DNA from 2 places in the Pseudomonas asiatica genome. Region 1 is predicted to be linked to the other one. Evidence: riboswitches for the same ligand, from Rfam matches in the RefSeq annotation. Region 1 holds a riboswitch; the other holds the start of a gene.

Region 1 (4,420 bases):
GGCTCGCCGGCGGTCAGCGTGGCGTCCAGGTGGATGTGCGGTTCGATGAAGGGCGCCACCACCAGGTTCTGCCCGGCATCCAGGTCATCGGCAGCGCGCGTCGCCACCCCTTCGGCCTGGGGCACGATGGCGGCGATGCGTTCGCCGCTGAGCTCGATGCGGAACAGGCCGGGCTTGCCGCGCAGGCGTGCGTTGATGATGTTCATGATGCTTCTCCCTGGGCTTTGCGGGTGGCCCTACCAGCATAGTGGCCGAAATCTGATCTGCCCGGTTAGCGCGGACCTTTGCAGGAGCGGCCTTGTGTCGCGAAAGGGCTGCGAAGCAGCCCCAGGATTTCAGCGCAAATGCACAAATTGCTGGGGCTGCTTCGCAGCCCTTTCGCGACACAAGGCCGCTCCTACAAGAACTCGCGCAGGGCCATGCAGTGCGTTACTGGCTAACCAAGCCCATCTGCCAGAAGTCCGCCTCCAGGCTGGACGCCTGGCCGAAAATCCCCACCAGCTCGGCAAACCGTTGCTCGGTCATGCTCCGCGCTGCCAGCTCGTCCAGATGCTTGCGCGCCGCGGTGGCGACACCCTGGTAGCCTTCACCGGCATACTCGGCGATCCACTCGCGGTACGGGTGATTGCTCAGATCGCCAATGCGCTCGGACAACGCCCGGCCAATCTCGGCATAGCCGATCACGCAAGGCGCCAAGGCCACATGCAACTCCAGCAGGTCACCCGCGGCACCGCAGTCCAGCACATAGCGGGTATAGGCAACCGTGGCCTGGCGCTCTGGCGCGGCCTCGATATCCGCCTGGGTCAGGCCCCAGCGTGCGCACAGGCGCAAGTGCAACTCGGTTTCATCCAGAATCGCCGCCAGCCCGGCCTGCGCGGCGCGGATGTCGGCCGGGCGACGGCTCTTGTAGGCGGCCAGCGCCCAGGCGCGGGCGAACTGGATGAGGAACAGGTAATCCTGTACCAGATAGGTGCGGAAGGCGGCTTCGCTCAGCGTACCCTCGCCCATCTGGCGCACGAATTCGTGGTCGACATAGCTGTTCCACTGCGGCGTGGCAGCAGCCTTGAGGCGGTCGAAGATATCCATGCTCATTTGTCCTCCGGGTAGACGGCATCGAAGAAGGCCAGCTCCAGCGCCACGGTGCGCTGGTAGAAGTCAGCCGCCAGCGCGGCTTCCTGCGGGCCGACGCGGTCGAGTTCGGCTTGCAGAAAGGCAACGAAGCCCTGGAATGCCGGGTTGTCGTGCAGGGTGATCCATTCGGCGTGGACGAAGTTGTCCGGCAGCGGTTTTGGCGCCTTCAGCGCCCAGTCCAGGTACAGGCCTTCGGCGACATTGAGCACCGCCAGCGCGGCCACATAGGACCGGGTGGCCGCCGCTTCGCGCATGATCGCCTTGAAGCCTGCGGTTGGCACGGTGTCGGCCGGTTCGCTGCGTTGCGCGGGGCTTACCCCCAGGGCCTCGAAGGCGCGCAGGAAGTAGGTGTTCTCGTCACTGGAGATCATCCCGGCAAAACGACCGAAGCGCAGGCGCGCCTCGAAGGTGTCGGCGGTGGCGATGGCCGCGCCCAGCAGGGTCAGGAAGCTGTCGAGGAAGCGGTGGTCCTGCACCAGGTAGTCGACCATGATCGGGTCCGGCAGGCTGCCGTCGCACAATTGGGTGACGAAGCGGTGGCCAACGGCCGCCGACCAGGTCGGCTCGCTGCGGCGGCGCAGGGACTGGCTGAAGCGTTCGGTCATGTTGCTGTCCTTGATGGGGGTGACAGCGAGACCGCGATGGTTGGCATGGACGGGCCTCGCAGTGAGGCCGGCAAAAAGGCAGGTTTCAAGTCCCATCCCTTCGCCGGCATGATCCGGATCAGGTTCGAAGGGTCACCGCGCTGCAGCATCCAGCGGTTTCTCAGCCCGTTGCCGGGCTCCCCTTGGTGGCGCTCAGGTATACCCCAGGGCGCCGCTGCTGTCACCACCCAATCTGTGGGCAATGGGTGACCCACTAGTGGGGCCCCTCACCCATTTTTGACGCCGTTGTATTTAGCGCGCATCAGGCGCCACAAGGATTTGTTTAGAAACACATTCCTCGCATTTGGGTTGGCACAGCCGTTGCTCCAGCCCCAGAAACGGGCAAAACGCCACTGATGGCTGAAAGCCATAAGGCCGCGAGCGAGGCATAAGGCAATGAAAACACCTGCCGTGATCAACCCTGCCAGGCATGCATTCCAGCTGTCCACCCTCACCACGCTGATGCTCGGCCTCGGGCTGGTCACGGCTACCGCCGCTCCCCTCGACGACAACAGCATGCCACCGCCGACCGACCCGTCGGCCTACACTGACCAGCCAGCCGACCCGACCCAGGCGTTGCTGGACCTGTTCAACATGCCGCCGGCCAACCAAGGTTCGCTGGAGCTGACCAATGGCGTGTACGGCGACCGCGACACTGTACGCGCCAACAACGTGCTGCCGCCGGCCCTGCAAACCGACAACAAATACCCCACCAATGGCAAGCCCAGCCCGCTGTTCGGGGCATTGCCGTTTACCCAGCAGCTACTGCTATTCGAGGAATTCGGCACGGAGAAACTCGACCCCACGTTGCCGCAGCCGCCCCTGACCTTCCCGGTGCCCACCCTGGGCGCAGCACCGGCGCAGGACCCCAACGTGGTGGCGCGCAGCGGCCCTAGCGGCACGGCCCTGGAAGCCTTCCTCAAACAACCGGGCCTGTACCCGTTCCCGACCCAGTATTCCAACGTGCTCGACCGCAACCCGTGGAAGGCGCAGATCGAGATGTTCCTCAACCGCCAGCCGGTCGGCTCCCCGGCGGAAGGCCGGCCACCAGGAAAAGGCTGGTCGCACCAGCGCTGGAACGAGTTCTACCCGCAGGCGGGCTTCAAGACCGCCCAGGCCGGTGCGCGCATCAATCAAGGCCTGCGTGACCGCAAGCAACTGCACAACTATGCGGTCGGCGAGTTCGCCCCGGGCGGCCTGTACTACCAGACCTCTGACATCCCGAACACGCTGGGCACCACCAAGGGCATCGACACCCGCTTCCATCCGAGGATGCCCCTGCAAAACCACAAATCGGTATGGACCTTCGACGGCACCTTCCCGCCCAAGCTGCTGATGGCGCGCTATGGCCAGCCGATCCTGATGCGCCACTACAACGCCCTGCCGATCGACCCTTCGGCCAACAACGGCTTTGGCCTGCACACCCTTTCCACCCACGAGCACAACGGCCATTCGCCGGCCGAGAGCGATGGCTATGCCAATGCCTACTTCTTCCCCGGCCAGTATTACGATTACCGCTGGCCGTTGCAGCTGGCCGGCTACGACACCATCAACACCCGCGCCCAGGACGCACGTGCGGCGTTCCCCTGCTCGCCGGGCGAAACCCTGTTCGTCAATGACGCCTCGCCAGGCCTGAAAACCTGCCAGAACGGCAGCATCAAGATCCGTGGTGACTGGCGCGAAACCATGAGCACCCACTGGTTCCACGACCACATGATGGATTTCACGGCGCAGAACGTCTACAAAGGTAACGCCGTGATGATGAACTACTACAGCGCCCTGGACCGCGGCAATGAGGCGCTGCAGGATGGCGTCAACCTGCGTTTCCCCAGCGGTTCGGGCATGCCGTGGGGCAACCGCGACTACGACGTCAACCTGGTGATCGCCGACAAGGCCTGGGATGCCAACGGCCAGCTGTGGTTCAACCCGTTCAACACCGACGGCTTCCTCGGCGACCAGATACTGGTCAACTGGCAGTACCGGCCCACGCTCAAGGTACGCGCGCGCAGCTACCGCTTCCGTATCCTGAATGGCTCGGTGTCGCGCTACTTCAAGTTCGCCGTGGTGCGTGAAATTGCCGGTACCAGTGGCGAGTTCAAAGGCCCGACCGGCTCCAACCTGTCGTATGCGCGGGTGCCGTTCCACATGATCGCCAACGACGGCAACATCATGGAACACACCGTGCCGTTCGACGGGACGATGGACCTCAACGGTGACGGCAACCTGCAGGACAACAACGGCATCCTGCCGCTGCAAGGCATCGCCGAGCGCTACGACATCATCATCAACTTCGCCAAGAACGGCATCAAGGTCGGCGACAAGCTTTACTTCGTCAACCTTGAGGAACACCAGAGCGGCAAGGGCCCGGAAGGCGCCATCTCGCTGGCCGATGTGTTGTCGGAAAAGTACAAGCCAGTGATCAAGCAGACCAGCAAAGGCCCACGCTGGGAAAACGGCGACCCAGGGATCGGCAAGTTCCTGCAGCTTGTGGTACAGCCCTACAGCGGCCAGGACCTGAGCATGAACCCGGCAGCCTATGAACCGGCCAAACCGGGCAAGGCCGCAGGCATGAAGATGCTGCCGCTGCCGATCGACCGCAACTCTGCCAGCGACCAGGCCAAACTCCAGGCTGCCCGCCACCGCGA
Region 2 (4,420 bases), 2.3 Mb from region 1:
CCGGCACGGTATCGACAAGATTGACCTCAGCCAGGTAGGCATCAGTCGCTTCGAGGATCTGCAGGTCAGCAAAGTCGAGCGCTTCATGCTAAATGACTTTGCACAGATTCATGGTGTGGCCGTTGATACCCAGGCAGTGCCGGGGCAGGAAGGTATCGTGAATATACTGTACCTGGATGCGCTCGAAGTTGCGCAAGTGACAGCGGAGGACTTCATCTTTGCGCAGCCGGCAATAGTCACCTCTGAAATGGTTGCCATGTCTGAGGCCTTGGCCCTTTCAGCGGGGGCATCTCTGTTTGCTGTCGAGCACTCGCTGCCGAGCCTGGGAAATCTTGTGGATGCAATGGCTGCGTTTGCCCCTGAGCCGGCTGGCTCTGCGCTGATCGGGGATATGTCGGCTCAACGCATCGACTCGACGATTGCCGTAGCGGCCTAGTCGCTGTCCTGTAGCGGCTGGAGTGATATTTGATGGCCCTATCGCCGGCACGCCAACTCCCCCAGGTTACCCCGCGGTGGGAGCGGGCTTGCCCGCGACTGGTCCAACACCTATCTCAAGGCCTGCGCTCGAAGTTCTTCGCCGCTGCAGCCGCCAGGTCCGGCGGCAGGAAGTCCTTGTCCGGGTTGTAGTCTGGCTTCAGGTACCGCTTGAGGTCCTGCAGGTCCTGCGGGCTCAAGGTGCCGGCCGCCTGCTTCAGGCTCAGGTTGTCGAGGATGTAGTCATAGCGGCTGTTGTTGTAGTCGCGCACCGAGGTGTACAGCTGACGCTGGGCGTCAAGCACGTCGACGATATTGCGGGTACCCACCTGGTAGCCGATCTCGGTGGCTTCCAGCGCGCTCTGGTTGGAGATGATCGACTGCTTGCGCGCCTGCACCTGCTCCACGTCGGTGTTTACCGCGCGGTGCAGGTTGCGGGTGTTTTCCACCACCTGGCGGCGCAGGCTTTCACGCTGCTGCTCGCTCTGGCTCAGGCGCTGGTAGGCCTCGCGCACCTGCGAACTGGTCAGGCCGCCGCTGTAGATCGGGATGTTCAGCTGCAGGCCGATGCTGGTCTGCTCCACGTCGCCGCTATAGCGCGAAACGGGGGCCGGTGCGGGGTTGGTGAAACCGAAGTTGTCGTTGTCACCCTTCTGGTACTTGGCAACTGCGTCCAGGGTCGGCGCGTGGCCGGCCTTGCGCTGGCGCAGGGTTTCCTCGGCAGCGACGACCGCGTGGTTGGTGGCGAGCAGGTTGAGGTTCTGGCGCCCGGCGGTTTCGACCCAGGCCTTGGCGTCGTTGGGCGTAGGGACCTGCACCGGCAGGGTATGGACCACGCCTTGAATCGATGTGTACTCCCGGTTGGTCAGGGTCACCAGGGCCTCGAAGGCATCCTGTACCTGGCGCTCGGCAATGATCCGGTTGGCCCGCGCCGTGTCGTAGCTGGCCTGGGATTGCAGCACGTCGGTCTTGTCGGAGAGGCCGACGTCGAATCGTTCGTTGGACTGGTCCAGCTGGCGCTTGAAGGCAGCTTCCTCGGCCTTGGTCGCGGCCAGGTTGTCCTGGGCACGGAGCACGGCGAAGTAATTCTGCGCGGTTTGCAGGATCAGGTTCTGTTCGGTCGCCGACAGCTCCAGCGCCGCCTGTTCGTTGACCGCCTCGGCCGCCTGCAACTGGAACCAGCGGTCAGCGCGGAAGATAGGCTGCGCCAGGGTCGCGCTCCAGGTATTGCCGCTGCGGTTGCTGGTGGCCGATGGTTCGTCCAGCTTGGTGCGGGTGTTCAGCATTTCGGCACCGGCCGAAAGGTTGGGCAGCAACCCGGCGCGAGCCTGCGGTACCACTTCACGGCGGGCGCCGTAATCGGCGCGGGCCGCAGCCAGGTCAGCGTTGTTGTCGACCGCTTCCTGATAAACGCTGACCAGGTCGGTTTTCACTGTAGTGGGCACGTCCGCTGCCCAGACCACTCCGTTGGACGCACAAGACACGGCTATTGCCAGTGAGAGTTTGCGCAGCATAGAGGCAATCCTTGTACGAAATTGAATTACTGAACTGTTGAGTATCGAGCGATGGGCCAGTGTAGTGCCATGCGCACCCGGCAACAATCGCTCGGGGTGCCTTTCATCATCCGCGCATTTACCTGCTTGGCTTTGCCGACCACTCCAGTCTAGACTGCGCATGTTCTTGTCGGGGTGCCTTGAAGCAAAGGCTGAGATCGCAAAGTTGCGGATCCCGTTGAACCTGATCAGGTTAGCGCCTGCGTAGGGAACAAGATTGCTCGCCTTCCCGGGGAGCCTCTTGTGCCAGGTCCGGGAATGTCGCAGCTGCATGCAGCTTCAGGCACCCCCATATCCGGCACTGCACCCATCAAGGGTGCGTCCGCGCCTTTCAGGTTCACCCCGACATTCCACTGCTAGGAAGCCGTCTGGAGAGCCTGTGATGACCAAACAAGAAAAAGCGATCAACCTCAGCGAATCGGCACAAGTCGATCAGCAGTCCGTGCAACCGTTCCCGCGTTCGCGCAAGGTGTATGTCGAAGGCTCGCGCCCGGACATCCGCGTGCCCATGCGTGAAATCAGCCTGGACGACACCCCGACCGATTTCGGTGGCGAGTCCAATGCCCCGGTGCTGGTCTACGATACTTCCGGCCCGTACACCGACCCCAACGTTGTCATCGACGTGCGCAAGGGCCTGGCCGACGTGCGTTCGGCGTGGATCGAGGCACGCGGTGACACCGAGCGCCTGGCCGGCCTGAGCTCCGACTTCGGCCAGCAGCGCCTGAACGATGCCGAACTGGCCAAGCTGCGTTTCGCCCACGTGCGCAACCCGCGCCGTGCCAAGGCGGGCGCCAACGTCTCGCAGATGCACTATGCCCGCCAGGGCATCATCACCGCCGAGATGGAATACGTGGCCATCCGCGAAAACATGAAGCTGCAAGAGGCACGCGCCGCCGGCCTGCTCGACGAGCAGCACGCCGGCCACAGCTTCGGGGCCAACATTCCGAAAGAAATCACCCCCGAGTTCGTTCGCCAGGAAATCGCCCGTGGCCGCGCGATCATCCCGGCCAACATCAACCACCCGGAAGTGGAGCCGATGATCATCGGCCGCAACTTCCTGGTGAAGATCAACGGCAACATCGGCAACAGCGCCTTGGGTTCCTCGATCGAGGAAGAAGTGGCCAAGCTGACCTGGGGCATCCGCTGGGGTTCGGACACGGTCATGGACCTGTCCACCGGCAAGCACATTCACGAAACCCGTGAGTGGATCATCCGCAACTCGCCGGTGCCGATTGGTACCGTGCCGATCTACCAGGCCCTGGAAAAGGTCAACGGCGTGGCCGAAGACCTGACCTGGGAGCTGTTCCGCGACACCCTGATCGAGCAGGCCGAGCAGGGCGTGGACTACTTCACCATCCACGCTGGTGTGCTGCTGCGCTATGTGCCGCTGACCGCCAAGCGCGTCACCGGCATCGTCAGCCGTGGTGGCTCGATCATGGCCAAGTGGTGCCTGGCGCACCACAAGGAAAACTTCCTGTACACCCACTTCGACGAAATCTGCGAAATCATGAAGGCCTACGACGTCAGCTTCTCGCTGGGCGACGGCCTGCGCCCCGGCTCGATTGCCGACGCCAACGATGCCGCGCAGTTCGGTGAGCTGGAAACCCTTGGCGAGCTGACCAAGATCGCCTGGAAGCACGACGTGCAGTGCATGATCGAAGGCCCCGGCCACGTGCCGATGCAGCTGATCAAGGAGAACATGGACAAGCAGCTGGAGTGCTGCGACGAGGCGCCGTTCTACACCCTCGGCCCGCTGACCACCGATATCGCTCCTGGCTACGACCACATCACCTCGGGCATTGGTGCGGCGATGATCGGCTGGTTCGGTTGCGCGATGCTCTGCTACGTCACGCCCAAGGAGCACCTGGGCCTGCCGAACAAGGATGACGTGAAGACCGGCATCATCACCTACAAGATCGCCGCTCATGCCGCCGACCTTGCCAAGGGCCACCCGGGTGCGCAGATTCGTGACAACGCCTTGTCCAAGGCACGCTTCGAGTTCCGTTGGGAAGACCAGTTCAACCTCGGCCTGGACCCGGACACTGCCCGTGCCTACCACGACGAAACCCTGCCGAAGGAATCGGCCAAGGTCGCGCACTTCTGCTCGATGTGCGGGCCGAAGTTCTGCTCGATGAAGATCACCCAGGAAGTGCGCGAATACGCCGCCAAGATCGAAACCGTGGATGTGACGGTCGAGCAAGGCATGCGTGAGCAGGCCGAGCGGTTCCGCCAGGAAGGCAGCCAGCTGTATCACAAAGTCTAAGTCGCAGCGCTGCCCTCTGTAGGAGCGGCCTTGTGTCGCGATGGGCCGCGAAGCGGCCCCGGCAATTTCAGCCGCGAAGCTGAAAGCCTGGGGCCGCTTTGCGGCCCTTTCGCGATACAAGGCCGCTCCT

What was found. Region 1 has a riboswitch for thiamine pyrophosphate ahead of ABNP31_RS13435 (TenA family protein). Riboswitches for the same ligand answer to the same signal wherever they lie in the genome.
Region 2: another riboswitch for thiamine pyrophosphate. It lies ahead of thiC (phosphomethylpyrimidine synthase ThiC); the one in region 1 lies ahead of ABNP31_RS13435 (TenA family protein).

What each region holds. Positions count from the first base shown of each region.
Region 1 covers NZ_CP157874.1:2,974,120-2,978,539, forward strand. The annotation lists gene codA (cytosine deaminase) at 1-206, opposite strand, end outside; gene tenA (thiaminase II) at 430-1,092, opposite strand; gene ABNP31_RS13435 (TenA family protein) at 1,089-1,736, opposite strand; TPP riboswitch at 1,815-1,929, opposite strand; gene ABNP31_RS13440 (Ig-like domain-containing protein) at 2,172-4,420, shown strand, end outside.
Region 2 covers NZ_CP157874.1:5,304,795-5,309,214, reverse strand. The annotation lists gene ABNP31_RS23740 (S8 family serine peptidase) at 1-436, shown strand, start outside; gene ABNP31_RS23735 (TolC family outer membrane protein) at 552-1,988, opposite strand; TPP riboswitch at 2,149-2,255, shown strand; gene thiC (phosphomethylpyrimidine synthase ThiC) at 2,410-4,290, shown strand.